3 regions of the Enterocloster sp. HCN-30185 genome follow, and region 2 is predicted to be linked to each of the others. Evidence: predicted binding sites of a transcription regulator. Region 2 holds the regulator's gene; each other region holds the start of a gene.
What was found. Region 2 encodes HrcA, which represses chaperone genes, less so after heat shock. Its sites were predicted from a motif close to TGTTAGCACTCNNNNNNNNNGAGTGCTAACA; they were not measured.
Positions count from the first base shown of each region.

Region 1: the regulator HrcA is predicted to act here: its motif matches at 2,667-2,697, upstream of clpB (ATP-dependent chaperone ClpB).
Region 3: the regulator HrcA is predicted to act here: its motif matches at 5,289-5,319, upstream of WKT10_RS12280 (co-chaperone GroES).

Region 1 covers NZ_JBBKBT010000003.1:206,738-216,922, forward strand. Annotated here, with positions in the region: gene clpB (ATP-dependent chaperone ClpB) at 7-2,598, opposite strand; gene WKT10_RS05005 (hypothetical protein) at 2,772-3,620, opposite strand; gene WKT10_RS05010 (hypothetical protein) at 3,742-4,737, opposite strand; gene WKT10_RS05015 (polysaccharide deacetylase family protein) at 5,005-6,387, opposite strand; gene WKT10_RS05020 (HD domain-containing protein) at 6,468-7,007, opposite strand; gene WKT10_RS05025 (hypothetical protein) at 7,247-8,479, shown strand; partial or broken gene WKT10_RS05030 (transposase) at 8,689-8,847, opposite strand; gene WKT10_RS05035 (PDDEXK nuclease domain-containing protein) at 8,915-9,973, opposite strand; gene rlmD (23S rRNA (uracil(1939)-C(5))-methyltransferase RlmD) at 10,013-10,185, opposite strand, start outside.
Region 2 covers NZ_JBBKBT010000022.1:11,675-21,859, reverse strand. Annotated here, with positions in the region: gene pheS (phenylalanine--tRNA ligase subunit alpha) at 1-689, opposite strand, end outside; T-box leader at 784-1,042, opposite strand; gene WKT10_RS15200 (DNA-3-methyladenine glycosylase family protein) at 1,284-2,189, shown strand; gene WKT10_RS15195 (hypothetical protein) at 2,186-2,890, opposite strand; gene WKT10_RS15190 (SDR family oxidoreductase) at 2,857-3,765, opposite strand; gene dnaJ (molecular chaperone DnaJ) at 4,273-5,433, opposite strand; gene dnaK (molecular chaperone DnaK) at 5,601-7,454, opposite strand; gene grpE (nucleotide exchange factor GrpE) at 7,493-8,083, opposite strand; gene hrcA (heat-inducible transcriptional repressor HrcA) at 8,090-9,136, opposite strand; gene WKT10_RS15165 (DUF5688 family protein) at 9,500-10,185, shown strand, end outside.
Region 3 covers NZ_JBBKBT010000012.1:50,558-60,742, reverse strand. Annotated here, with positions in the region: gene pdxR (MocR-like pyridoxine biosynthesis transcription factor PdxR) at 1-1,033, shown strand, start outside; gene WKT10_RS12300 (hypothetical protein) at 1,079-1,960, shown strand; gene WKT10_RS12295 (hypothetical protein) at 2,012-2,674, opposite strand; gene WKT10_RS12290 (AraC family transcriptional regulator) at 2,815-3,609, opposite strand; gene WKT10_RS12285 (glycoside hydrolase family 2 TIM barrel-domain containing protein) at 3,783-5,213, shown strand; gene WKT10_RS12280 (co-chaperone GroES) at 5,412-5,696, shown strand; gene groL (chaperonin GroEL) at 5,742-7,364, shown strand; gene WKT10_RS12270 (serine hydrolase) at 7,581-9,071, shown strand; gene WKT10_RS12265 (acid phosphatase) at 9,187-10,185, opposite strand, start outside.

The sequences.
Region 1 (10,185 bases), on a different contig from region 2:
TTCTTTTTATTCCGTATAAGCGATAAGCCTGCTTCCATCCTCCGATACATCGATCACGATTACAGCGCCTTCCCGCAGCCCTCCTCCTAAAATCAGCTTTGCTGCCAGGGTTTCTACATTCTTTTGCAGATACCGCTTTAAAGGACGGGCGCCATATACGGGATCATAGCCGTTTTCTGTGATAAAGGCCTTCGCTGTCTCTGTAAGCTCCAGCTTTAACTCCCGGTCTGCCAGACGGCGGTTTAAGTCCGCAATGCATAAATCCACAATACTTCCAATATTTTCCTTTGTCAGAGGCTTAAAGAGAATCATTTCATCCAGACGGTTCAAAAATTCCGGACGGAAATGAGTTCTCAGGTCATTCATCACAGCCTCTTTAGCCTCCGGGCGGATGGAGCCATTCTCATCAATCCCCTCTAAAAGATACTGGGAGCCGATGTTGGAAGTAAGAATGATAATGGTGTTTTTAAAATCCACCGTGCGTCCCTGAGAATCTGTGATCCGTCCGTCATCCAGTACCTGCAGCAGCACATTAAATACATCCGGATGGGCCTTTTCCACCTCATCAAACAGCACTACGCTGTAGGGCTTGCGGCGCACAGCCTCTGTAAGCTGTCCGCCCTCATCATAGCCCACATATCCTGGAGGCGCTCCAATGAGACGTGCCACAGAATGCTTCTCCATATATTCGCTCATATCAATGCGCACCATATTGGATTCATCATCAAACAGTGACTCTGCAAGAGCCTTGGCAAGCTCTGTTTTACCTACGCCGGTGGGGCCTAAAAACAGGAAGGAACCAATGGGCTTCGTAGGATCTTTAATTCCTGCCTTTGACCGGATAATGGCCTCTGTGACCTTCTCAACGCCCTCGTCCTGTCCTACGACTCTCTTATGGAGCACCTGATCCAGATGAAGGGTCTTGCTGCGCTCGCTCTCTGTAAGCTTTGCCACAGGAATGCCGGTCCATTTGGACACAATTCTTGCAATCTCATCCTCTGTCACACTCTCATGAACCAGGCTCAGATCTTCCTTTTTAACCTTCTCTTCCTCTGCCTCCAGCTCCTTCTGCAGCTGGGGCAGCTTTCCATACTGAAGCTCTGCCGCCTTGTTCAGATCGTATTTCTGCTGGGCATCCTGGATCTGGCGGTTTACAGCCTCAATCTCTTCACGGAGAGCAGAGAGGCGGTCTACGCTGGATTTTTCATTTTCCCACTGAGCCTTTTTTGCTGTAAATTCATCATGCAGCTCTGCCAGCTCCTTCTGTAAATCTGCCAGACGATCCTGGCTTAAGCGGTCTGTTTCCTTTTTTAATGCTGCTTCCTCGATTTCCATCTGCATCAGCCTGCGGGACAGCTCGTCTAATTCTGCGGGCATACTGTCCATTTCAGTTTTGATCATTGCACAGGCCTCATCTACCAGGTCAATGGCCTTATCGGGCAGAAAACGGTCGGAAATATAGCGGTCGGACAGCATGGCTGCGCTTACCAGAGCGGAATCTGTGATCTTTACGCCATGGTAAACCTCATACCGCTCCTTCAGTCCTCTGAGAATGGAAATGGTGTCCTCAACCGTAGGCTCTGCCACCATAACCGGCTGGAACCGGCGCTCTAAGGCCGCATCCTTTTCAATGTACTGGCGGTATTCATTTAAGGTAGTAGCGCCGATGCAGTGCAGCTCGCCTCTTGCCAGCATGGGCTTTAACATATTGCCCGCATCCATGGATCCCTCTGTCTTTCCTGCTCCCACAATGGTATGAAGCTCATCAATAAAGAGGATGATCTGGCCTTCGCTCTTTTTTACCTCTTCCAGAACTGCTTTTAAACGCTCCTCAAATTCGCCTCTATACTTGGCTCCTGCCACTAAGGCTCCCATATCAAGGGCAAAGAGCTTTTTATCCTTTAAGCCCTCCGGCACATCGCCCCGGACGATTCTCTGAGCCAGACCTTCTACAACGGCTGTCTTACCTACGCCGGGCTCACCAATCAGCACCGGATTATTTTTTGTCTTTCTGGACAGAATACGGACTACGTTGCGGATTTCACTGTCGCGGCCGATCACCGGATCCAGCTTCTGGTTTCTGGCCCGCTCTACCAGGTCATAACCATATTTTTCCAGTGTATCATAGGTCGCCTCCGGGTTGTCGCTGACTACCCTCTGATTGCCCCGGACGGTGGACAACGCCTGCAAAAACCGTTCTCTGGTGATTCCATAAGTCTTAAACAGCTCCTTCATTTCCCGTCCGGGCTGCTTTAAAAGTGCTAAAAACAAATGCTCCACCGAAACGTACTCGTCTCCCATAGCCTTTGCTTCATCCTCAGCGTTAATCAGTACCTTGTTTAAATCATTGCTGATGTAAAGCTGGCCGCCGCCGCTTACCTTTGTAAGCTTCTCAATGGCCTGTTTGGCCTCATTTTTAAACATATCTCCCTGGATTCCCATTTTCGTAACCAGCTTCATGATCAGGCTGTCATCCAAGGTCAGGAGACTGTAAAGCAGATGCGGCTGATCGATCTGCTGATTGCCGTACTCATACGCCAGCTTTTCACAGCCCTGCACCGCCTCCATGGACTTTTGTGTAAATTTATTGATATTCATACGCCATTCCCCTTTCTGCTGCGGAATCGTGTTTCTGTTCTTTGTTCTATGCGTACTATAACACACATTATTAGCAGTGTCAAGAGTCGAGTGCTAATTTTTTTACAGAATCCTTTATATGCAGACACCCGCCGGCCGGAACGATTCCAACAGGCGGGTGCAAAAGAAATTATTTACTTTTTAAGTCCTAATGCTTTAATGGTCTTGGCTGTTAATGTACCCTCATAGATCACAGTAGCCGTATCTCCGGTCTTTAAGCCGTCAAACATCCCATCTTCTCCCACAAATGAAAAGAAGGTATTTTCCGGATCCTCTGTATCCAGAACCACATGATTGCTCTCTGCCTCTGCTACGGTACCGGTAAGGGTCTTAATTCCCGCGTCCTCTGTATCTCTGGCGTCTGCAGTCACAATTTTTGTGGCGACTGCGGGAACTTCCTCATCTTCCAGATCTCCATAATATGTAATATCTGCCTCTGTTCCGGCCTTGACGCCGTCCTTTGTGACCGTCTGGGCAATGAGGGTATTTAAGGTATAGGAACCGTCCTCCGTCTTTAAAACAAGGCTTCCATCTTCTGTGCTTTCAATGGTTCCCGTGATTGTCAGATCATCCTCCTCAGCAGCTTCCTCCTCGGCTTCCTCTGCTGCGGAAATCACAATATCAACCTCTACGGCCTTTGCCGGCGTTTCTCCCAGCGCTCCTGTGTAGTAAACATCTACCTCATCGCCTTCACCGATGGCCTCTGCTCCGGTAAGCTCTGCTCCGGACACGTCAAATCCGGCTTCTGTTCCGGCATCGTCTGTTACTGTAATAACCGTATCCTCTACTGTCTTTACAATACCGTAAAAGTTCTCCGTCTCTGCCTCCTCTTCCTCGGAAGAAGCCTCTGCCGTGGTTGTCTCTGCTGCCGAAGACGCGGCTGTCGTAGCCGTTGCTGCCTCAGTCTCTGTTTTCTGAGATGAACAGGCAGTCATTCCAAGGGCAGCTGCCATCACTGCGATCATAAAATATTTTCTTTTCATAAATGAACTCTCCTCTCCATACATTTCTGTATACACGATACATATTACTACGCAATCTGTGTTTTTACTATGTATTTTCTTTGAAATTTTCTTTAGAATTCTATAAAAAAATCATTAAGCCCTAATTATATTTCAGCTCCTCTTCCTGGCTTTTACACCTGTTTTTCCCTGTAAAATACAGAACAATCCCCAACAATATGCCTGAAACTCCCAATGCAGCCGTAACAGTCACTCCGGTTCGGATCCAGCGTAAAAATGGATCCGGCTCTTCTGCCGCTTCCGGCTCTAAAACCAATGCCTCTTCCTGCTCTTTTTCTGAATTAGAAATATTCCCCAGTTCCGCAGGTTCATACACAGCGGACACCTCATAGGAAACCGGCTCCACAACCTGAACCTGTCCTCTGTATACAGCCTCGTAATCACGCAGCAGCCTCTCTCCCCTTGCCGACGCCCTGCGGCAGACCTGGCCCGTTTCATCCATAAAGCTTTCCCCATCCCAATCCATAGATGTGATATGGTAAGCCTCGGACGAAAGCCCCATTTCTCCTAAAAGAAGCTCCTGTTCTGCCAAAGCTGAATCCAGGATATCTTCCCCGGAAATTTTTATTCCACCCAATTCATATTCATCTGCTCCATAGGAATAAAATGTCACAGGCGCCTGAAAATCCTCTCTCCACTCCTCCCCCAGTACCCGACTCTCCTGCATATACAGCCGTCCTGATATCCTTGTGCCATTTTCCTCCTGTCTGCTGTCCACATAGGGTGGAAGCGTCTCTGCTCCTTCTACCTCCCGGTACACTTCCGTTTTTTCAAGCACACGGCTCCGGGAAGCTTCCGGCAGCTCACGCACCTCCCAGTCCGCCAGGCGGTAATGAATCCCATTTTCATCTGTATAGGAAGCTTCCGGCTGTTTCAACGACGGTAAGTCTTCCTCCTTCAAATTCTGTTTTAAAATAATGGAGCCCGGATGTGTCTTTTCCTCCTGATTCGGATCATACTCGATCACCTGCTCTGCAGCGGCCCAGACCGTTTTGGATGATACATTGACAGCAGTAAACATCATTCCCGCCGTGACCGCCAGACATAAAAGCTGCCTTCTGTTTTTGTATTCGTTCATATTTGTTCCCCCGTTTTGGTTTATCTGATTTACATAAAATACCTGTTTGGCTTTCCGCCTTTTGCAGTGTATTCTGCTTTTATCTAATTGCCAATGTGCGGTTCTGTTTTCAAATCAAATATCCTGGTGTGGGAGACCTTTGGAAATTTAAGAAATGAATGAATCTGATGTATAAAACCCTGAAGACTTTAGAAAATAGATCCGGACGGAGGGAACTCCGCCCGGTAAAGACATTATAAATATGTATGCTTCAAATTGCAAGTATTTTTAACGGAACTGGCTGTATTTATGTCCGGGCTGGATACCGCCCCTAAACGAAGCCAGTTCGCTGACTGTTACCAGCTGATAACCTCTGGCTGTCAGTTCAGGAATCAGAACTTCTGCCGCCTGTGCCGTTGGCTCATAAATATCATGCATCAAAATGATGTCTCCATCCTTTACCTGATCCAGAACCGTATCAATGGTTCTTTGAGCATTACGGTGCTGCCAGTCTCTCGTATCAATAGACCACATAATTGCCGGCATACCCATAGAGCCTAATACAGACAGTGATGCGCCGTCCACATATCCTCCTGGCGGACGCATCAGTACCGGAGACACACCGCAGGCAGAAGCAATCTTCTGATTCACAGAACCTACCTGGCTGCGAATGCCTTCCGCCCCAATTTTTGTAAGATATTTATGGTCATTGGTGTGGTTTGCGACCTCACAGCCCTGTTCGGCCATACGGCGGATCACTGCGGCATTGGAGTCCACATTGGTACCTACCATAAAGAATGTAGCCCGTCCCCCATTCTGCTGCAAGCTGTCAAGGATCCGGCTGGTAACCGAAGTCCGCGGGCCGTCATCAAAGGTCAGGGCGATCATAGGTCTGGAGGGATCGACTGCGTTCATGGCTGCCTGAGGCGCTCCGGCGTCCTTTGCCGTGATCGCAGCCCTGATTCCATCGATCCTCAGGCCAGCTCCCTCCGTACCTGCCACAGCTCCATTTAATGCCCAATCCGTCCATGTACCATTCTGATAAACCTTATAATACAGATCATATGATGCTGCAGACGCTCCATACAGCTCCATGCAGATCGCTTCCAGCGGCGCCTCAGCAGACGCATTTCCCGCCTCCGCTCCATCCTCTGCCGGATCCAGCCAGCCGGTCCCGCTTAAATTTACCTGATAGCGGATGCCTACCTGGGCATCTGCCGGAATATTGATCAGATTCGCCCTCATATCTGCCACCCAGCTTCCATAAGGAGCCTGCAATGCCTGATTATCCGCAGCCGTACCGCTCCATCCCTGGATCGGGGAGTAAATACTGTAGTTTACCTGAAGAGGGAGGTCAGATGAGGCTGTTGAATGATCCGCTGTATCCTGAATTTCGGATCCGGCAGCGGACTGTCCGGATTCCCCCTGGGCTTCGGATCCGCCTGCCGGCTGACCTTCCGCGCTCTGTACCCCATCTGTTTCAGACGGCTTTTCCTGCTCATCGTTCTGATCTGATGGGCCCACTGCTTCCATGCCCGGCCCGCCGGCCGGACCTGCTGCCGCCCCTACTCCCATGGTTCCTGCAAGTGCCGTCATTCCCTGGGTTCCAAACAGGATTCCCATTATGACAAGCAGCGCCAAAATCCTGCCGTTTCGTTTTAAATTGCTCATTCTTTCATTCTCCTTACTGTCTGCCGCTTCCAGTAGACCGTCCATCGCCTAAAGCCAATGGACTTCCTGCTTCATTGACCTCATGTCCCCGCTCCGAATACAGTCCGGCAGAGCATAATATATTCTTTGTAATAAAGATGTTCCTTTAAATCATCCAATGCATCTGCAATCCCCCAGTAATACCAGGCGTGCATGGCCTTATCCTTTTCATTAAACCGCTGCCAGATTTCATCCCCAAGAACCAGATAATCCTTTGCCGTACAACGCATATTGCTGAGCTTATCCCCAAGAGCCAGGATCTTAATCTCTCTTGGAGCACTTTTCAGATGCTGTATGGTAGCTCCCTTCCGTTCCCTCCAGCATTTTGTTTTATCCTCTGTCTCATTTGCCACCAGACAGGCTACTCTTGAACCGAAGCGCTCCCTAATCTCCTCTTCTGTCACGCCCGTATCCTCGACCACATCATGCAAAAGCGCTGCCGCGATCATCTCCGGATCATCTGTAAACCCGGATACGATCAGAGCTGCCTCCATCGGGTGTGTAATATACGGAATCTGTGTTCCTTTTCTGAATGTTCCATGGTGCGCCTGCGCCGCAAATGCTGCTGCTTCTTCTATCATGGCTCTGCCCCTTTTCTCGCTGGACCCCTGAGGATCATCCTGTGCCCTTCCCGTTCCGGGAATATTCTGGCGTATGTAGTATCATTTTCATCATATCATATTCTGCTCCTGTTTTCATCCCTTTTCCCCACAGACTTTCTTACAACACTCTTACAAGAGCAATTTTTCCTTGTAAGACCAGACAATTTCTGCTATGCTATAGTGGTATTTTGACCAAACTTCAAAGGAGGACAAAGGCAATGGACCGCCATTCATCCTATACAGCGCCCCGCAGCGACCGTTCACCGGCCTCACGCGGCTCACGGCGCAGCCCCAAAACCAGCAATAACGGCCGTTCCGGAAATGAAAACCGGTTCCTTCACAATCTTTTATGGTATGTGCTGCCGTTTATTGTTTTCAATCTTCTTCTGCTCTTTCTGGTGACCGCTTCCCCCCGAATCGAGCTGACTGTAGGGGACACCACTGATTACAAAACCGTAGATGTTTCCCTTAAGGTAAAGTCACTGATTCCTATCCGGAAACTTACCACAACCCTGGAATCCCAGGATATTGAATTCAAAAAAGAAGGCGGCGTTTACCATGCTACCTTAACAAATAACGGCGCTCTGGAAATCTATGTGGAGGGCTGGAACGGTATGCCTGCCCGTCAAAACGAGCATATCGCAGTCTTAGATGACACAGCTCCCTCGATCGATGAAGAAACTGTAGTCATGGAAGACGGTAAACTGGAGCTGATCGCAGAGGACAATATTTCCGGAATCAATTATGAGGCTGTTTATGCTACGGATGATGCTGGAAAACGGACAGCTCCTGTCAGCTATGACAAGGAAACCGGCCGCATTACCTTTGATCTGGAGAAAGGTTCCCTGACCGTATATCTGGAAGATATGGCCGGAAATGCAAATCAGGCCGCTTTTTCCTTAAGCACCTCCGGCATTGACACAGACAGTCGGGAAACAGATTTCCCGGAAGACGGAGAAAACGGAACAAACGGAAATAAAAAAGAGGAGGACAAGAAAACCTCCAATTCCGATAAGGAAAAGACGTCCAAGAGCACGGAAGCCGCAAAGTCTTCCAAAACTTCCAAGAATACAGAGGCGTCTAAGTCTACCAAGGCGTCTAAGAGTACGGAAACCGCTAAGGATGCAAAGGCCGCAAAGAGCACGGAAGCTACAAAATCCACGAAGGCTCCTAAGAGTACAGAGGCCACAAAATCTACCAAAGCTGCAAAGAACACAGAAACCTCAAAAACTGCTCAGACGTCCAAGAGCTCGGAAGCTGCAAAATCTGAGACAAAAGCTTCCAAAAATACAGAAACCTCCAAAGCTACATCTGCTGCGAAAGCAACAGAAGCTTCCAAACCCGCAGAGGCCACCAAAGCGGCAGAGGCTTCCAAAGCCACTCAGGAATCCAAACCGGCAGAATCCGCTCCCGCTTCGGAAACAATACCTGTGATTGAGCCGTTGAATTGAAAGGGAGGAACTTCTCAATAATTAAAAGCTATTTATTATGAGGGTGTCGCAAAATCATCAAATTAGATGATTGAGCGATGCCCTCGCTCTATATATGAAAAAATCCGGAAAGAATTCTTTTCATTTGGAAATTCTTCCGGATTTTTGGCGTACTTTAAAAAAGCCTCCATTTTTTTGGCTGTTCAGGCTGTTTCTTTTACTGGGAAAAGCTAACTTTCTGTGCGTTCTTTTTGGATTTTTGCATGCAGTTTATTAATGTTATACCCCCTACAGAGCAAAAGAATCTCCTGTTTTACCTTGGTTTTTCCTCGAAGTAAAAAGCATTGAAATTCATAATCGTTTTTCAAAACTCCAAATGCCCCTTCATTCTTTTCGAACCTGTCGAAATTTCCGGATAGTTACATCATCCAAATTATGCAACAACCTGTTGCACAATTACGCCAGTTCCCTTTCGATTTCTGCAATAGACGGTAAACTACTCTTTAATTCTTCCGGTAATTCCTTTTCTATTTGATTTTGCCATTCTGCAACACCGATCGGATTTTGATATCCTGTCAAAGAATACTCAACAACCGTCTTATTCTTCCCTTTCACCAATAACAAACCAATCGTTGGCTTATCATCTGGATGGCATAAAATATCATTTACGATATTCTGATACATATTAAGCTGACTGATAAATCCTGGTTCAAAATCACAGGCCTTTAATTCAATCACAACATAACAACGAAGTTTCAAATGATAAAACAGCAAATCAATATAAAAATCCTGTCCTCCCACTTCCAAATGTACCTGTCTGCCTACAAACGCAAAACCCTGCCCCAGTTCCAATAAAAATTTCTGAATATGTTCTACCAATTGACGCTCAATTTCAACTTCACGTCTTGGCATATCGGTACCTAAAAAATCAAATAAATATGGATCTTTGAAAATCTGGTTTGCCATATCCGAATCTGCCGGCGGTAATGCGGCCGGAAAGTTGTTCACACTTTTCCCAGTACGCTCAAGTAATCTGTTCTGTATCTGAAAATCCAATACATTACTGCTCCAACCGTTTTCAATAGTCTTATGAGCATACCAAATTCGTTCTTCCTGTGTACTCAGTTTATCAAGCAATTTTAAATTTGTTCGCCATGGTATTTGTGCAACAACCTGCTGCACCTTTTCAAAATCAGGCCAACAGGCCGCAAATTTTCTCATATACTTGATATTTCTTGGCGAAAAACCGGACATATCTGGAAATGCTTCTTTCAAATCTTTTGACATACGGTCTATAATTTTCGCTCCCCAGCCTTCCTTTTCCTGTTTTTGCAGAATTTCTTTTCCTATGTGCCAATAAAGACAAATCATACTTGAATTCGCATTCAATACAACAGTTAGTCGCTGATGTTGAATCTCTTTTTTAATTTCTTCTATAAATTCCAAATAGGCACCACTCATGTCAGAAAGATTTGGAGCAACAGGGAAAATTACACCCTCTTTATTCTTTCCCATCCGATTTCGATTTTCCAATTTTCTCGCCTCACAATTCTCCTATTTTCTTTTTACCCGCTCCAATTTTACAACCGTTTCGCAGTGTCCCCCCTGCGGAAACATATCACACCCTCTAACCTTCTTCACCTCATACCCCCCATCCACAAGGTATCTCAGATCTCTTGCCAGGGTAGCGGAATCGCAGCTGACATAAACGACCCGTTCGGGCCGCA
Region 2 (10,185 bases):
GCCAGAGTTCCCTTTAAATCGGAGAATGTAATATTTTTATCAATAACCAGTCCCTCGACCTGATGGAAGGATGGAGAATGGGTTGCATCCACCTCATCGGAACGGAATACGCGGCCCGGAGAAATCATACGGATAGGAAGCTTACCTGTTTCCATGGTTCTGGCCTGTACCGGGGAGGTCTGGGTACGGAGCACAATGTCCTTGCTGATATAGAAGGTATCCTGCTCATCCTTAGCCGGATGGTTTGGCGGGATATTTAATTTGGTAAAGTTGTACTCATCATACTCCACCTCAGGGCCTTCTACTACCTCGTAGCCCATGCCCACGAAAATCCGCTCCACTGCCTCTAATGCAATGGTATTTGGATGGCTGTGGCCTACGCTGTTCTTCTTTGCAGGAAGGGTAACGTCAATAACCTCTCTCTTTAATTGCTCTTCTCTGGCCTTCTTTGCCAGGGCAGCCTTTGCTTCCTCTAAGCGGCCCTCGATCACAGCTCTGGCTTCATTTACCAGCTGTCCCACCTTTGGACGGTCTTCCGGAGCCACATCCTTCATGCTCTTTAAAAGGCTGGTCAGCTCTCCCTTCTTTCCAAGATAAGCGACACGGATGTCATTCAGCGTATCAAGGCTCTCAGCGGAAGAAATCTGCTGCAGCGCCTCTTCTTTGATCTTCTCTAACTGCTCTTTCATGGGTTCTCCTTTTCTGTTCTCTTTTAAATAAGTGTACGGTTCTTTTCGCGGAAATGTTTGCTGCCATAACAAAAAAAACGCCCCTTCAGATTCCTGAAGGGACGGATCAAATCATTCCGCGGTACCACCCTGATTCCTGCAATACAGATACTAAGCCAAGGCTTTCTATCCTTTGCAGACACTTAAACACGCTTAACGCACGCCTACGTCACAGGCTGCGAGCAGACGCCCTTTCACCCATGCAGCTCCGGTGGGAAATTCAGCGCTTATGTGAACTCGGGAACGCTTCCAGCCGACGACCTTCCCTCTCTGTGAGAACATAAGTACCTACTGTACACTCTCATCGCTTTTAGATATAAAATCTACTGTAAATTTTAGCCGTTTCATCTAGAAAAGTCAACCCCCATTTTTTCCTGCGTTTTCACATTTTGCACCAGTCGCTGGAGTTAGGTTCTCCTATGACCGGAAACCGGAGTCCAGCACACCAAACTCCAGAGGCCGGTGCAGAGTACAGAAACTCATTTTTCATTTGACCTTTCTCTCCTTTCCAGCTATCATAGAACCATCATTTTCACAAAAGAAAGGATGATTTCCATGAAATATACCTGTACCATCCCCTGCTTTGACTTAGAGCAGACCGCTCTCTCCGGTCAGTGTTTCCGGCTGATGCCAGGAAAAGAGCCCGGACTGTGGTCCGTGATCAGCCAGGGGAAGCTTTTATCCATCAGGCAAAACGATTCCCAATTCACCTTTGAATGCGAAGAAGGTTCTTTGGAATACTGGCTGTCCTATTTTGATGTGTCCACAGACTACCAGGCCATGATTGATTCCATAGATCCGGATGATACTTATCTTTTATCTGCCGCCAAAGCAGGTGCAGGCATTCGTATTCTCCGTCAGGATCCATGGGAAATGATCATCACCTTTGTTATCTCCCAGCAAAAGACCATCCCGGCCATCCGCTCCTTAGTTGAAGCTCTGTGCCGTAATTATGGAACGCACATTGAACGCACATTGCTCGCATCCTCAAAGCTTTCTGAAGCCGGTCCCTCCCCCTTTGCCTTTCCTACGCCGGAACAGTTAAGCCGCGCCTCATTGGATGACCTGCTGGCACTGAAGCTGGGATACCGGGCAAAATATATCCACCGGCTCTGTCAGGACGCACTGGAAGGAAGCCTGAACCTGGATCTTCTGTCCTCCCAGAACTATAAAGAGGCCATAGATTATCTCACCAGCTTTTATGGAATCGGTAAAAAGGTAGCGAACTGCGTCTGCCTCTTCGGTCTCCATCATATTGATGCATTTCCTGTCGATACCTGGATCCAGAAAATCCTCATGGAACATTATTTTGACGAAAAAAAATACCGCCGCATCCCCAAATCCCAGCTGTTTGACCGAATCATCGAAGATTCCTTCGGATGCTATCCGGGCTATGCAGGGGTAATGCAACAGTATATTTTCAACTATGAGAGAAATGTAATAGGAAAAAACCAGACTTAAAGCTCCTGAGGGTTTCCGGCCTCAAATATTTTCCATCCGTCCCTTCCCTTTCCCACAGCCATTTCCCGGATATATTCTCCATCTCCGCTTAATTGTCTGTTTTTAATGGCCTGGTCTGTCCAGGTCTGATGAAAGACCACACGGACTACACGGTATTCCTCATATCCCAAAAGGGCTGCTCTGCCGTCATAATACTCTTTGCTTCCCGCATATTCCTCCTCCGGAAGCGTTTCAAAGCTGTGGATCAAATAATCTTTTATGTAGGAGCCGCTTCTAAAATCCTCCTCCTGTTGGGGAAAATTCATAAACTCTGCCTGATCCTTTGAAAGAAGGCTGCTGCATTCCTCATACTGAGCCATGGCGTGATAGCGGAAAAACAGACCTGCTGTCATTTCGGCCTCTCCCTCAGGCATCTCTTCAAAGCGGATATGGCGGGGATTTTCCGCTGAAATCGTATATTCTTCCGCCAGACGGTTCTCCTGGCGGTTCCGGTTCACCCAGGCCACGGCAAACATAACTCCCAGACATATCAATGTCATTCCGCAGATTTTAAGAGCTTGTCCCGATACCTTCTGCGGCCGTTTTGGTGCCTGATCTTTTTTTATATCCTTCTGTCCCACGTTCGACAGAACCTCCTTTTTGTTATGGCAATTCTTCTGTCCGGCCTTTATCCCCGGGCAGACAGCTGCTCTTTCTTCCACTTCCAGCAAACTCCGTTATCCTTCATGCATCGGGATAATCCCTCTGCCGTATCCCCAAGGAAAATCCCCAAGGCTTCTATTTTACCTGTATCGATCGTCAGATTTCTGGGGAGCGAACGAAAACGATCCCTGTCCGCTTCCACCTTTGGCAGCACTCCTGTTTTTACAGATACTGCCTGAGCAAAAATCCCGGCGGTTTCCCAGGTGCTTCTCTGATTCCTGCTCCCGAAATTATAGATTCCTCCCGGCAGTTCCATCACCTGCTCCATAGCCCGGATCACATCCCACACATAGGTGATGCCTCTGTAATCATGGGTCGGGCTTACAATCACCTTTCCTTCCCCGGCGGCTGCAAACATCTGTCCTAACAGCCCGGTTCCCGGCGTCCTTTTCGGAACCGGATAATCATACATCCAGGTCAAACGCAGACAGACCGCCCCTTCTGCCAAAGCAAGCGCTGCCTCCTCTGCCCGTTTTTTATCCCTTCCATACACATTCACCGGCTTCACCCGGTCTGTCTCACGATTCGGCTCCAGAGTATCTGTTCCCGCATAAACCTGATCCGAACTCATAAAGATCAGCCTGCAGCCGCTCTCCCTGCAGGCTCTTGCTATATTTTCTGTTCCCTGAACATTGATCCGTCCCGAAGCCAGGGGATCCGCCTCACACTGTCCCGTATTAGACAAGCCTGCACAGTGCAGCACTGCCTGAGGACGAATCGCCTTAAAAAATGCAGACACCGCCACCATATCTGTAATATCCAGCTCCTCATGGGTAACCGCTACCGTCTCATACCCATCCTTCCCCTCAAAATATTCCGCAAGTCTCGACCCCAGAAATCCTCCTGAACCCGTGATCAAAATCCGTTTTTTCATTCTATAACCAATAGCCTTTCTTCCTCATAAGCCTTACCCAGTCCCCGGAAATCCCACGTCATCCGGCAGTCCCAGGTAAAAATATATCTACCATTATACCCATACTCCCCCCCAGAATCTTTGCGATTTTCTTAATTTTTCTCAAAAATTCAGGACGGCGCGAAATCGTGCAGAAACAGCCCCGTCAAGCTTGCTTGTAAGGAGCTGTTCCTGCACGATTTCACATCGGATGAACATCCGATGCTTCTTGACCCGCAAGCGGGTCAAGAAGATCCCCGCCCGATCCCTAAAAAACCAGCTCCCGCATCCCCTCGCTCCCAAAGATAAAGCTTTTCCCCTTCCGCATCCCCCCCTCCAACAACATCCTCCCCACAAAAAAAGAAAACCGCCCCCAAAACGTCTCTCGTCATCCTCACACAAAACCATCCAACAAGAGCAATTCCAGGGCGGTCTCCCGCTCACATCAGTCAAAGCACGAAACGCGCCTGCACTCAGCGCATCTCATCTTCATTTTTCAAAAAATTCTTTAAACCCCTTCTTCTTAGGCTTCCCTTCCTCCGAAGCCACCCCATTCATAGCTTCATCAAACCGCTTCAGGGCCTCCTTCTGAGCCTGGGTCATTCTCTCAGGAACCTGAACCACTAAAGTCACATAGTGATCCCCTCTCACATTCCGGTTTCTTAAGGAAGGCACACCCTTCCCCTTCAGCCGCACCTTCGTATCAGTCTGCGTACCAGGACGAACCTCATACTCCACTTCTCCGTCCACTGTCTTAATCCGGATCGTACCACCTAAAGCCGCTCTTGCAAAGGAAATCGGCACGGTAGAATAAATGCTTGTATCCTGACGCTTAAAGATCGGATGCTGGGAAACAACTGCCTCCACTAGCAAGTCGCCTCTCTCACCGCCGTTGATACCGGGCTCTCCGCCTCCGGCCATACGAACGCACTGACCATTGTCAATACCGGCAGGAATGGACACCTTAAACTTCTTGCGGACTGTCTTATACCCCGTACCATAGCAATCCGGACACTTTTCCTTGATCACCTTGCCTGTGCCGCCACACTCCGGACAGGTCTGTACATTCTGTACCTGTCCAAAGAAGGACTGCTGGGTATACATGATCTTACCCTTTCCATTACATTTTGTACAGGTCTGGGGCGACGTACCCGCCTTTGCGCCTGTTCCGTTACAGGAAGAACAGGTCTCCTTAAAATTAATCTCAATTTCCTTCTCACAGCCGAACACAGCCTCTTCAAAGGTGATCCTCACTGCGGTTCTTACATTTGCGCCCCTTGAAGGACCGCTTCTTCCTCTGGAGGAACGGCCGCCGCCAAAGATATCTCCAAAAATATCTCCAAAAATATCTCCCATATCCTGACCGCCAAAGTCAAAACCGCCGAAGCCGCCAAACCCTCCTGCGCCTCCGCCTCCCTGCTCAAAGGCGGCATGGCCGAACTGGTCATACTGCTGGCGCTTCTGAGGATCGCTGAGCACGCTGTAAGCCTCAGATGCCTCTTTAAATTTGGCCTCTGCCTCCTTGTCTCCGGGATTGGCATCCGGATGATATTTTTTGGCGAGCTTTCTGTATGCCTTTTTCAGGGCATCGTCATCCGCGTCTTTGGAAACGCCCAGAACCTCATAGTAATCTCTCTTACTCTCTGCCATGTTGTTTACCTCTTACATATCTATCAGAACATTTTCTCTTAAATAAAATATCCCCGGACAGACCTTTAGGTCCGGCCAGGGGGCATCTCGCCCAATGGACCGGACCTCTGGCCTTACGGTTTTATATAATGGATTCCCGCCCTGCTGCAGGCGGGAATCCTTTCTCCTTACACTTCCTTAAAGTCTGCGTCTACTACATCATCATCCGGTCTGGAGCCGCCTGCTGCGCCGCCCATGTCAGGGCCTGCTCCTGCCTGCTGTGCCTGCTCATATACCTTTGCAAAGAGCTTCTGAGCGCTGTTCATCAGCTTCTCCTTGCCGGACTTGATATCCTCTACCTGAGCATCGGTCATCTGATCTACCGGAGCACGGTTGATTGCTTCCTTCAGTGCATTTAAGTCTGCCTCTACCTCTGCCTTATCATTGGCATCAATCTTGTCTCCAACCTCTTCTAAGGCCTTTTCAGTCTGGAATACCATGGAGTCGGCGTCATTTCTGGCGTCAATGGCTTCCTTGCGCTTCTTATCCTGAGCCTCATACTCAGCAGCTTCCTTTACAGCCTTGTCGATATCAGCGTCAGACATATTGGAGCCGGAGGTAATGGTGATGTGCTGCTCTTTTCCGGTTCCCAGATCCTTTGCAGATACATTTACAATACCGTTAGCGTCGATATCGAAGGTTACCTCAATCTGAGGGATACCTCTTCTTGCTGGCGGAATTCCATCCAGACGGAACTGTCCAAGAGTTTTGTTATCTCTTGCAAACTGACGCTCACCCTGTACCACATGGATATCAACAGCAGTCTGATTGTCAGCAGCAGTAGAGAAAATCTGGCTCTTCTTTGTAGGAATGGTTGTATTTCTCTCAATCAGTCTGGTAGCTACTCCGCCCATGGTCTCAATGGACAGGGACAGTGGGGTAACATCCAGAAGAAGGATATCTCCGGCGCCTGCATCGCCTGCCAGTTTTCCGCCCTGGATTGCAGCACCGATGGCTACGCACTCATCCGGATTTAAAGACTTGCTGGGCTCTTTGCCTGTGATCTGCTTTACCTTTTCCTGTGCAGAGATCATACGGGTAGAACCGCCTACTAACAGCACCTTTCCAAGCTCAGAAGCAGTGATGCCTGCATCCTTTAATGCATTTTGTACCGGAATTGCGGTGCGCTCGATCAGGTCATGAGTCAGCTCGTCAAATTTTGCTCTGGTTAAGTTCATATCCAGATGCTTTGGTCCCTCTGCAGTTGCAGTGATGAACGGAAGGTTGATATTGGTAGTAGTAGCGGTAGACAGCTCCTTCTTTGCCTTCTCAGCTGCTTCCTTTAATCTCTGAAGAGCCATCTTATCAGCGGAAAGATCTACGCCCTCTGCCTTCTTAAACTCAGCGATCATCCAGTTTGTAACTGCATTGTCAAAGTCATCGCCGCCAAGATGGGTATCGCCATTGGTGGAAAGAACCTCGATTACGCCGTCACCGATCTCGATAATAGAAACATCAAAGGTACCGCCGCCTAAGTCGTATACCATGATCTTCTGCTCATTTTCATTGTCAAGGCCGTAAGCCAGCGCTGCCGCTGTAGGCTCGTTGATGATACGCTTTACTTCCAGACCTGCAATCTTTCCTGCGTCCTTGGTTGCCTGACGCTGTGCGTCATTAAAGTATGCGGGAACAGTTATAACAGCCTCTGTTACTGTCTCGCCTAAGTAGCTCTCTGCATCTGCCTTCAGCTTCTGAAGGATCATGGCGGAAATCTCCTGTGGTGTGTACTTCTTTCCGTCAATGTCCACCTTGTAGTCTGTGCCCATATGGCGCTTGATGGAAGAAATGGTGCGGTCTGCGTTTGTAACTGCCTGACGCTTTGCTGGCTCGCCTACCAGTCTTTCACCTGTTTTTGTAAATGCCACGATAGATGGTGTGGTTCTTACGCCCTCTGCATTTGCGATAACGGTTGGCTTTCCACCTTCCATAACGGCAACGCAGCTATTCGTTGTACCTAAGTCGATACCAATAATCTTGCCCATAGTTATTTCCTCCTGATTTGATCAATCTATAAAATATTTTAGTTTGCAACTTTAACCATACTGTGTCTTACAACGCTGTCCCGGTACATATATCCCTTCTGGAGCTCCTCCGCAACGATATTTTCTCCCAGGCTCTCATCCTCCACATGCATCACTGCATTGTGGAAATTGGGATCAAATTCCTTTCCGGCTGCCTCAATGGGCTTTACTCCGGCTTCCTCAAAGACCTTCTGGATCTGCTTGTAGATTTTTTCCATGCCCTCTGCAATGGGATCTTCCTTTTTATCCTCAGGGATTACTGCCAGGCCTCTCTCAAAATTGTCGATCACGGGAAGGATGCGCTCAATGATATCTCTGGCGCCCATCTCATACATGGAAGATTTCTCCTTTTCCGTTCTCTTTCTGAAATTTTCAAATTCAGCCATCTGGCGTTTTACCCGGTCGGTCAGCTCCTCGATCTTTTCATCTCTCGGATCCTTCTTTTTCTTAAAGAAACCTCCCTTTGACGCGTTATCCGCAGCTTCTTCTGTCTGAGTCTCTGCTTCCGCAGTTTCCTCTTTGACAGCGTCTGCCGCTTCCTCTGTCTCCGGAATATCTGTTACTTCTTCCTTCTTATTATCTTCACTCACTGCTTATCACCTTTCATCCTTTTTAAATGCTGCATCCAGCTGGCTCATCAGATTCCGCAGCGTTCCAAGGACCTTTTCATAATCCATACGCTTCGGTCCGATAATTCCGACTGTTCCCCGAAGTCCTCCGCCCAGATCGTAATTGGCTGTAACCACGCTGCAGTCCTTCATGGACTGAACCGGCGTTTCATCACCGATATAGACCTGGATCCCGGCGTCACCGCCGTTTTCCGTATTGACCTCGGAAACAAACTCCTGAAGCATTTCCTTGTGCTCCAGTGTCCCGATCAGCTTGCTGGCCTTATCGCCTTCTGAAAGCTCCGGATACCGAAAAATATTCGTAGCCCCGCTGGTATAAATCTGAAGATCTTCTCCGCCGGCCTTGATCGCTTCCGCAACCTCGTTTAAGACCAGCTCCACCACCTGGCTGTGAATGCCTGCATCCTCCTTCAGACGACTGATGATATCCAGATTGATTTCTTCAATCGTCAGCCCGTTTAAGCTGCTGTTTAACAGGATGTTCAGATTCAAGAGTTCCTGTTCCCCCAGCTCTTCCGCAATATCGATCATGGTATTTTTAACGATATTGCCTTCTACCACAACCACTACCAGAAGCTTATGTGCCTCTACTCTGGACAGCTGGATAAATTTCAGCTTTGTCTTGTGGTAGCTGGGGCCGCTGATCATGGCCGCATAATTGGTATTGGCCGCCAGAACCTGAGCCATCTTTTTAAGGACCAGTTCCAGCTTATCAACCTTCTGAACCATCATATCCTTAAATTCTGTAACTTCATTGTCCTTTTCCTGCATGATCTGGTCTACATAGAACCTGTATCCCTTATCGGAAGGAATACGCCCTGCGGAAGTGTGGGGCTGAATGATATATCCCATCTCTTCCAGATCTGACATCTCGTTACGGATGGTGGCAGAACTCAGTTTTAATTCTGAATACTTGGAAATGGTTCTGGAACCAACCGGTTCGCCTGTCTCCAGGTAGGTTTTGATGATCGCCTTTAATATGGTGATCTTCCGGTTATCCAGCTGTGTATCCATCGTTTCCTGTCACCTTCCTCTCTTGGGATTATTAGCACTCAATGCTCTGGAGTGCTAACATCTACATTTCATAATATATTCCTTTCTCTCTGTTTTGTCAAGGGATTTTTCATTTTTTTCATGATCTTATTTCCTGTATATACAGTTTTCTCTTGACAAAAGTCCTCTCTGCCTTTATTCTGGACGTAGATTCATTTTTATTTCACAAATCAGAATTTCTGTCTGTTTTGTAACCTTCTAAACATTCTTTTATATACGTTTCAGATCCTGTTCAGGAATGATATCCGGACAATATTTTTCTTACCTGCTATGAAGCTGCCTTTTGCAGTTTACATAAATATAATGTACTAAGGGGGTATACATTTGGTATACGACGTATTTCTCAACAAAATCAAAACGGGCATGGAACAGGCCCTGGGAAAGGAGTATGAACTGAGTCTGCACAGGATCACCAAAAACAACGGCCTGATTCTGGATGGTCTGTGCATTTCCAAAAACAAAAATCCGGTAGCTCCTGCTATTTATCTCAATAACTGCTACCATCAGTATCTGAAAGGCTGCTCTTTGGAGGAAATCACTCAGGAGCTTTTGGAACTGTACCGCTCCAATGAGGTTTTGCCCACCATTCATCCGGCCCGGCTTTCCGATTACAGCGCCATGAAATCCCGGACCGCCTGCCGCCTTATTAACACGGCTGCCAATGAAACACTTTTGCAGGATATGCCTCATATTCCATGGAACGATCTTTCCATCGTATTCTACCTGTTTCTTCAGGAAAATGATACCGGTATAATGACTGCCGGAATCCATACCTCTCATCTGAATACCTGGGGTATTTCCCAGGATGAACTCTTTCAGGCTGCCATCTCCAATGTTTCCCGGCTCTTTCCTCCGTCCATTACCAGTATGGACTGTATTTTAGAGGATCTGACAGACGCCGTCCCCGACCTGAACAGACAGGCCATGACCCCTTTCTATGTTCTTTCCAATACCTGCGGAATCAACGGAGCAATCTGTATGCTCTATCCTGATGTTCTTAAACATTTCTC
Region 3 (10,185 bases), on a different contig from region 2:
TACCTGGCGCAGGTTAAGCCGCAATACGCTGGTGGACGATAATAAGGAAATGTTTGTCGTGGGGGATCCGCAGGGAGAATATGAGCTCAGAGCAGCGATCCGCGATTATCTTCACTCAGCCAGAGGGGTAAGCTGCCGTCCGGAGCAGATCCTGGTTGGAGCAGGAAGCGAGTATCTTCTCATGCTGCTGTCGCAGCTTTTGGGGAGAGAGACGGGAATTGCCCTGGAAAATCCAACCTATCGTCAGGCTTACCGGGTACTAAAGAGCCTGGGACATCTAGTTGTTCCCGTAAAAATGGACCGGTATGGCATGGATGTTTTGGATCTGGAACAGAGCAAAACTCAGGCTGCTTATGTAATGCCGTCCCATCAGTATCCCACAGGGATAGTCATGCCTGTAAAGCGCAGACAGGAGCTTTTAAGCTGGGCTTACAGAGGAGAAAACAGGTATGTGATCGAAGATGATTATGACAGTGAATTCCGCTATAAAGGACGTCCGATCCCCGCACTTCAGGGCATGGACCAGGGGGGGAGGGTCATTTATATGGGGACATTTTCACGTTCCATTGCCCCGGCGATCCGCGTGGGATTTATGGTGCTTCCTGGAGAGCTCCTTTCAAGGTATCGGAGCCAGGCCGGATTTTATGCCTGTACGGTTTCACGGATCGATCAGAAGGTGCTGTATCATTTTATTACAGGCGGGTATTATGAGCGCCATTTAAACCGGATGCGGGCCGTGTATAAGGGGAAGCATGATGTTCTGTTAAGCGGCCTTAAAGAACTGGAAGATATGTTTTGGATCAGGGGAGAATATGCGGGGATCCATGTGCTTCTCACACATAAAGGGCAGATGCCGGAAAAAGAGCTGATCGAACGGGCTGCCGGTGAGGGCGTACGGGTTTATGGCATGTCGGAAGCCGTGATAGGGGAAAATAAGGATCTGGTGCCGTCTACAGTGATTTTGGGATATGCCAATTTAAAGGAAAAGGAAATACAGGAGGGCTGTATGCGTCTGGCAAGAGCCTGGAAATGAGTACATGGACAGAGAGCCTGAGGAAAGCAGAGAAAGGAGCGCAAGATGAAGAGAAAGAGAAAGGAACGATACAGGTTATGGGCTGCTGTTGCAGTGCTGTATGCAGTGGTGCTGCCGGTAAGTGGACTGATGGGAATGACAGAGAATCGCCAAAATGCCCGGATGCAAAGCGAATCGGTCAGAGAGGTGGAGCCGGTAAATAAGCAGGGCGCAGTGAAAGAGAATGAAGAAAATCCGACCGGTTCGGAGACTGTTTTTGGAGAACTAAGCCTTACGGCAGAGCAGCTTGACGCGGCAGAGGCGGTTTTTTCTTCCCTTGAAAGCCTGGATCTGGAACAGGCGGCCCGGCTCATGGACAGAGAGCAGGACGTTCTGGCAGACCTGTTTTATGAGACAATGGGAGGAACACGGTATCTGTACACACCATCTGGCTTTACTGCTCAGATCGAGGGAGAAGGAATGGTATTTACCATGCCGGGAACGGTATTTTATGGTTATTTTAAAGATGGAAAGCCCAGGGGGGAATGTCTGGCTCTTCAGTTTATCAATGTAGACAGCCCTCGTTACAATTATTCCTATGGAATCTGGAGAAACGGCAGGATGACGGGCTATGGAAGCACAGGATACTGTTATTATGAAAATGTGCCTCAGGGAGAGATGGCTAAAACAGTAAAGCAGGGGAATTTTAAAAATGATTTATTAGAAGGGGAAATTTCCTATGAAACTACCGGTGCAGACGGAACGGTATCCCACTGGTATATGGCGGCATCAGAAGGGGCGACAGTGATCGATACCCGCTGGATCTGGATGGAGGAGGAGAAAGAGTATCAGCTTATGTCTGCCGATGCCCAGAGCCATGGCTATCTGATCAGCGAGGAACAGGCTGGTCAAGTGATGTGGATGAACCTGCTGGGGTGGGAAGTATAAGGGGAAAATAAAGGGACAAAGCCTGAAAATAGCTTTGTCCCGTATATAAACCTAAACCAGCGGCTCATCATCCTCAGTGAGAATGGTCCCCTCTTCATCTTCTGCAAGTTCCACTGAAACTACATCCTCTGTTTCATCATCATCTTCTTCCGAAGAACCCCCATCTTCGGTCTCAGAAGGCTGTTTTTCCGCATAGACTGGTTCGGCATCCAGACGTTCATAGTCATAGAGATCATCATCGTCTACATAATCGTCATCCAGGAAGCCGTCCTCCTCCATGTGTACCTCTTCGGGCTCATCCTCCTTTTCATGCTCCTCCTTCCATTCCTCTTTTTTTGACTTCATGGAATTCAGTGCTATATGTGCGGTGTCCACAGCGGCAGATACAGCCTCATGGGCCGTATCAGAGAACAGGCTTCCTGCGTCCCGGAGCACATTTTTTGTAGCCTGAGCCATATCCTTGGCAGCTACTTTAAATTCGTCTTTGCTGGAGGTAAGAGAAATATAATTGCGGTTTACTTTCGCTGATTCAAAGGTACTGTCTTCAGATCCATCTTTTTTTAATTCACTATCCTCATCTTCTTCAAATTCCCTGAAATCCTTTTCCAGCTCTTTGTGATAGGTCTTATACTGGAGTACATAGGAAACACCGGCTGCCACAGCTCCGGATACGGCGGCTAAAGCGACCAGTTTTCCCCAACCTTTTTTTGCCATATAAATTCCCCTTTCTTTGATAAGTTGTCTGATTATGACTGTTTGCTATTATTGTAATACGAATGGGAAAAAAAATAAACATGAAATCATAAAAAAAATATTAAATTACAGGAAAATCATCCAGAGAAAGAAAATTTTTATCAGAATAAAACGGTTCTGAATTTTAAAGGCGGGATGCCCTCCTGTTTTTTAAAAAAGCTGATAAAACTGGATTCTCCTCCAAAGCCGCATTGGCAGGCGATTTCGTGAACGGGAAGTTCGGTGGTTTTTAAAAGCTCTTTTGCTTTGGAAAGACGAAGAGACAGCAGGTATTCATAGGGCGGAACACCGGTCTGGCGTTTAAACTGTCTGGAAAATTGGGAAGGACTCAGGCTGACTGCCTTTGCCATATGTTCAACCGTTATTTTTTCGGAATAATGTGCCTTCATATAGCGGACCGCTGCAAAGGACAAACTGTTTTCTCCCTCAGAATCCATGGTTTCTTCAAACAGGCCTGTGATCAGTGTATATATCCTGGAGGATAAGCGGCTGATGCTTATGGCTTCTCTGGCTTTTATAAGCTCAAAAAGCTCATAGATATGGGCAGGAATTACAGAAGCTGGGGAAATAATGCAGCCTCTTTTGATCATGAGCTCCTCAAAAAGCTCTTTTGTATTGCTGCCGGAGATATGGAGCCAGTATGTTTCCAGATGATTGTGGGTGCAGTACATGTGAGGTCCAAAGCAGTCTACCAGAGCGATTTCTCCGGCTTTTGCTGTGAGCTCACGTCCCTGATATAAAAAAGAAAAGGTACCGCGGACGATGTAAGCGATTAAAATACTGTCAAAGGAGCTGCGGTCTACCCGGTATCCACTGGTACAGTAAAAATGGCCTGCGCTTAAAGGGTAAAAAAAGAGCCTGGGATTAAAAGCGCCGGAATAGAAAAAAGCTCGGATGACTGTAAGATACCTTTTTGCATATTCCTCCTACTCTGCCATACAGCAGGATTTTGAAATTATTCGGCGGTATTTCAAAAGAAATTTCCGCTGCTTCATTGTATACTAAAACAGAACAGGGGTCAATCAATCAGCCTGTGAATCTTTAAGTCTATATAACAGAGGTGGCAGAGATGAAGTGTATTACAGAATTAAAGGATTGGGATTTTAAAATCCCGGAGCTTGGATTTGAAAAAAGAGTGACGCTTCCTTATACATGGAATGTGGAAAATGAGCGGCCGGTACAGCTTTACAGAGGACCGGCAGAATATACAACAGAAATTGAACTGGATGAAATGCCATGGGACAGGGCAGTGCTGTATTTTGGTTGTGTATTTCATACGGCCAGGGTATTTGTAAACGGAATACCGGCAGGAGGCCATACAGGCTCTGGATATACGCCCTTTGAGTTGGATATAACTGATTTGGCAGTACGGGGGAAAAACCAGATCTGTGTAGTCGCAGACAACAGTAAAAAAGAGGATATGCTCCCTCATGGACTGGATTATGACTGGGCGGATGACGGAGGGCTGCTCCGGGATGTATGTCTGATCCGGATGGAAAAGGACGATATTATGGAAATGAAAACAGGGTATGCCATTGAATCCATAAGCGGACAGACCTGCAGCGGTTATCTGGAGTTTTATATAAAAGGAACAGCGAAAGAGGCCCTGGTGCAGGTGTCGGAGTACAAAACCGGACACATAGTGCTGTCTGAAACGATCCATACAGACACGCTGGTCCGTATCCCCTTTGTGGGCCTTAAGCTATGGGCGCCGGAGCATCCCCAGCCAGAGCCCTTTGAGCACAGCAGAAAATGCCTGTCTCAGTTAAAACAGGCGGGCTGCGTATTTACCCGTTTCCACTGGCAGCAGGACAGAAAGATCCTGGACTGGTGCGATGAAAACGGACTTATGGTTCAGGAGGAGATTCCTTTCTGGGGACAGCCAAAGAAAGCCGGATCAGAGCAGCTTGCGCTGGCAAAGCAGCAGGCCGGGGAAATGGTGCATTATCACGGCAGCCATCCGTCCATTATCTGCTGGGGCGTTGGAAATGAGCTTGGGGGAGAACTTCCGGAAACCATTGCGTATGTAAAGGAGATGTACCGGTATTTTAAAGAACTGGATGGCAGCAGGCTGGTGAATTATGTTTCCAATACGGTTTCCAGAGATGCAAATGTTGATTTGGATGATGCGGCCATGTATGGCGATATTGCCATGTGGAATGAGTATCTGGGTCTCTGGCAGCCCTGTGAGGATGTAGAAGGGGTGCTCCGAAGGACGTATGAGAAGTTTGGCGGTATGCCGTCCATGGTTACGGAATTTGGATTGTGTGAGCCCGCTTTTGAAGGGGGCGATGAGAGAAGGGCGCAGATCTTAAGAGAGCGGATCCCGGTATATAAAAGCCTCGAAAATATGGCAGGCTATGTATGGTTTTCCTTAAATGACTATCGAACTCACTATGGGGAATATGGGGAGGGGAAAATGAAGCAGCGGATCCATGGGTCGACGGATCTGTATGGAAATGAAAAGCCTTCCTATGAGGTGTTCTGTGAAATTGAGTAAAATGGCGTTGTTTTAGTCATATTTGAGTAAGTGGCGCTGTATGATCTAATGATACTTCACAAATATTTTAGAAAATATTAGCACTCAACTCTTGACAGTGCTAATAAGCAGTGGTATAACTTACATTGTGAACAAAAGAAGCAGGAAACAGCAAAAGCTGAGAGAAAATAATGAATGATCACAAGGAGGAATCCAGATATGAAGTTAGTACCATTATTTGACAAGGTCGTATTAAAGCAGTTAGTTGCAGAGGAGACTACCAAGTCCGGCATCGTTCTTCCGGGAGCAGCAAAGGAAAAGCCACAGCAGGCAGAGGTAATCGCAGTTGGACCAGGCGGCGTGGTTGACGGCAAGGAAGTGGTTATGCAGGTAAAGGCCGGCGACACTGTAATCTATTCCAAGTATTCAGGAACAGAGGTAGAGCTGGATGACGAGAAGTATGTGATCGTTAAGCAGAGCGACATTCTGGCAGTAGTAGAGTAATCATTAAAAATACGGACTTATTTATAAATTTGGAGGTTGATTGACATGGCAAAGCAGATTAAATATGGCGTAGATGCCCGCAAGGCACTGGAAGCAGGCGTAAATCAGTTAGCAGATACCGTTCGCGTAACCTTAGGCCCTAAGGGACGCAACGTAGTTCTTGACAAGTCCTTTGGCGCACCGCTGATCACAAATGACGGTGTTACTATTGCAAAGGAAATCGAGCTTGCAGATCCATTTGAGAACATGGGCGCACAGCTGATCAAGGAAGTTGCTTCCAAGACAAATGACGTAGCAGGCGACGGTACTACCACAGCAACCGTTCTGGCACAGGCTATGGTAAATGAAGGCATGAAGAACCTGGCAGCAGGCGCTAACCCGATCATCTTAAGAAAGGGTATGAAGAAGGCCACAGACGCAGCTGTTGAGGCGATCAAGGCTATGAGCAAGCCTGTAGGCGGCAAGGCTCAGATCGCAAGAGTAGCAGCTATCTCTGCATCGGATGATGAGGTAGGTACAATGGTAGCTGACGCCATGGAGAAGGTTTCCAAGGACGGCGTTATCACCATCGAGGAATCCAAGACCATGAAGACAGAGCTGGATCTGGTAGAAGGTATGCAGTTTGACAGAGGCTACCTGTCCGCATATATGTGCACCGATATGGATAAGATGGAAGCAAATCTGGATGATCCATACGTTCTGATCACTGATAAGAAGATCTCCAATATCCAGGATCTGCTGCCTCTGTTAGAGCAGATCGTAAAGATGGGCGCAAGACTGCTGATCATCGCTGAGGATGTTGAGGGCGAGGCATTAACAACTCTGATCGTAAATAAGTTAAGAGGTACCTTCAATGTAGTTGCTGTCAAGGCTCCGGGCTACGGCGACAGAAGAAAAGAGATGCTTCAGGATATCGCAATCCTGACCGGCGGTACCGTTATTTCCGAAGAGGTTGGTCTGGATCTGAAGGATGCTACCTTAGATCAGTTAGGCCGTGCAAAATCTGTTAAGGTACAGAAGGAAAACACCATCATCGTTGATGGTGAGGGCGATAAGGAAGCGATTGCAGCAAGAGTGGCTCAGATCCGCAAGCAGATCGGTGAGACTACCTCTGAGTTTGATAAGGAGAAGCTGCAGGAGCGTCTGGCTAAGCTGGCAGGCGGCGTAGCTGTTATCCGTGTAGGCGCTGCTACCGAAACAGAGATGAAGGAAGCCAAGCTGCGTATGGAGGATGCATTAAATGCAACCCGTGCGGCAGTTGAGGAAGGCATCATCGCAGGCGGCGGTTCTGCATACGCACATGCTACCGTAGATGTTCAGAAGGTAGTAGACGGTCTGGAAGGTGATGAGAAGACAGGCGCTAAGATCATCTTAAAGGCTCTGGAGGCTCCTCTGTTCCACATCGTTTCCAACGCAGGTCTGGAAGGCGCTGTTGTTGTAAATAAGGTAAAAGAGTCTGAGGTTGGATGCGGTTTTGACGCATACAATGAGAAATTTGTAGATATGATCGAGGCTGGTATCCTGGATCCTGTAAAGGTTACAAGAAGCGCTCTGCAGAACGCTACCAGCGTTGCATCTACTCTGCTTACAACAGAGTCTGTTGTAGCAGCGATCAAGGAGCCGGCTCCCGCAGCTCCTGCAGCACCTGACATGGGCGGAATGTACTAATTTCCCTGTCAAAACTGGTAAAATATAAAACTACGGATTCCCTCTGGATCTGGGATTTATTCTCAGAACCAGGGGGGATTTTTGCGTAAATGAGGGTTTTTGAGAAAAGAAACGGGTACAGCCTTAATGAAAATGTAATACTTCTGTGCTTTTTTGTAAAAGAAAACTGTGATATACTGGAAAAATACATTGGATAGAAAACGAGGTACTTGATATATGAAACCATACAGATGGAAGCGGGTTCTTGGTATATGTACAGCTGCGGTCTTGGGGCTGTCTTTTCCGGCTTATGCGGTAACGATTACGCCTTTAAATCCGGAAACAGGACAAAGCTCTTCCTCAGAGCCTTCTGGAACGGGAGCACCTGCATCACAGGAAAATACAGAACGTTTAAATATTGCCCAGCCGGTTGTGTCCTCTGAGGGGGCGGTGCTCATGGACGGGGCTTCGGGAAAGGTGCTGTTTTCCAAAAATGGAGACACCCGCTATTATCCGGCCAGTATTACAAAGCTGATGACGGCTCTCTTAGTGGCAGAAAACTGTAGCCTGGATGATACGGTGACATTTTCAGCATCAGCTACTACAAATCTGGAATCAGGAGCTGTTTCCATCGGTATGGTGGAGGGCGATACCATGACGGTTCGCCAGTGTCTGTATGCCCTGCTTTTAAAGTCTGCTAACGAAGTAGGAAATGCGCTGGCAGAACACGTTTCAGGTAGTGTCCAGGCATTTGCAGACAGGATGAACGAGAAGGCGGTTAAACTTGGCTGTACCAACACCCATTTTACGAATCCCCATGGATTAAATGATCCGGAGCATTATACCACGCCAAAGGACATGGCGCTGATCGCCAGAGCTGCTTTTCAGAATGAGGTGGTAAGGACAGTAGCGTCCACCAGGACATACAGTCTTCCGGCTACGAAAAAGAATCCTTCCGGGCTTACGGTCACAATGGGACATAAGATGTTAAATCCCAATGATTCCCGTTATTATGAGGGGATAATCGGGGGGAAGACGGGTTATACCTCCAAGGCAGGAAATACACTGGTAACGGCGGCAGAACGGAATGGAGTCCGCATGATCGCGGTAGTGATGAAGAGCCGTTCCACCCACTATGTGGATACAAAGGCCATGCTGGACTATGGATTTGAGCTGGCAAAGGCAGGAGCGCTTGGAACAAACCAGACTGGGGGACAGAATGCAGGTTCTTCCCAGACAGGAGCGGGAAGCGGCGGTCCCGGAGCTGGTGCCGGCCCATCAGGGGCAGCCGGTGCTCCCGAAAGTACAGGAGCATCAGGAGTAACGGTTGTACCGGGAAATACGGGTGCTCCCCAGAACCCGGGAAACACGGGTGTTCCGGTCACAGGTACAGAGGGCGGACCTGGTGTTTCTTCTCAGCACGGCTGGGCAAAGACGGAAAAAGGCTGGAATTTTGTCAAGGATAACGGAGCAAAAGCCAGTGGGGAATGGGTTTCTGATGCAGAAGGAATCTATTGGATCGATGAAGATACATTTATGGCAAAAGGCTGGCGCCAGATTGATGGAAAGTGGTACTATCTGCGTTCCAACGGTGCTATGGCAAAAAACTACTGGGAAGAAAGCCAGGATGGAGTTTGGTACTATCTGGGAGCAGACGGTGTGATGATGACAAATGCCACAACCCCGGACGGATACCGGGTAGGAGCGGACGGAGCCTGGATCCGGTAGGGGATATTTCCGTATACAGGATGATCAACCGGCGATCGATTATAAAAATGCGGCAGACTGTTTGTGTGGGTCTGCCGCATTCTTCATGCAGTGTGCCTGATGGCATGCTGTTTTATTATTTTACGATAACTGCCTGATCAGTTACTTCTACGGTCTTTCCATCCGCCAGTCCAACGGTCTTTACAGAAGCAAAGCTGCCATTGATCTGATCGGCAGTCAGAACGGTCATGCCGGAAGCTGGCTGGGAATAATTGGTGAAATCAAGGATCAGGTCGCCGCCTGCATTTACAGTTCCGCCTACTGCGAGCATATCTTCAGGACCGCTGATCTTTAAGGTTAAATCACCCTCAGCGCCCTGTGTAAAGTCGCCCGAGATATTAAGCGCGCCGTTTACATTTTCTGTAATGGCTGCATGATTGTCTACAGAGCTGTATCCGAAGGCGTAAGGAGAGGCTGCGGTGAGCGTTCCTCCGTTTACATGGACGCCGCCGGTATAGCTGTTATTTCCCCACAGTTCCAGAGTGCCGGAGCCGTTTTTCGTAAGGCTTCCTTCTCCGTCGATGTCATTTTTCCACTGGTCAAAGGCATCAAAGCCGCCCTTGGAACTGTCCATGGTTACGGTTACGTCTGTATCAAAGGAGCCGTAGCCGTCGCCTGCTTCATAGAGGTTTAAGCGTCCCCAGCCCTCGGCGTCATCCAGAAATACATAGCCGGAGGGGAGGCCTGTGGAATACAGAACCCATCTGCGCTGGTCTGCATTCAGATAAGGGAATCTTGTTTCCAGAAGAACTTCTGCTCCCTTTGGAACACGCATAGGCTGTGTGGGATCACCGGTCTGAGGCATATTGTAGGTCATGCGTTCATTGTATCGGATGGCGTTTAATTCATCATCATCATAGTAGGTTACTTCCTTGGCAGAAGGATTCTTAAGAAGGATTTCTTCTGCTTCTTTGCGGGCGTCTGCCTTTAACTGGGCATTGTCCGGATCATTTAAGGCTGCGGCAGCCAGGGCCATTGCCATGGTGCGTCCGCCCATTACGTCCATAGGAGAGTGCATACCTGCGATGATGCGGTAATTTCCAATCTCAGATGCATTGGTAAGACATTCTTTAAA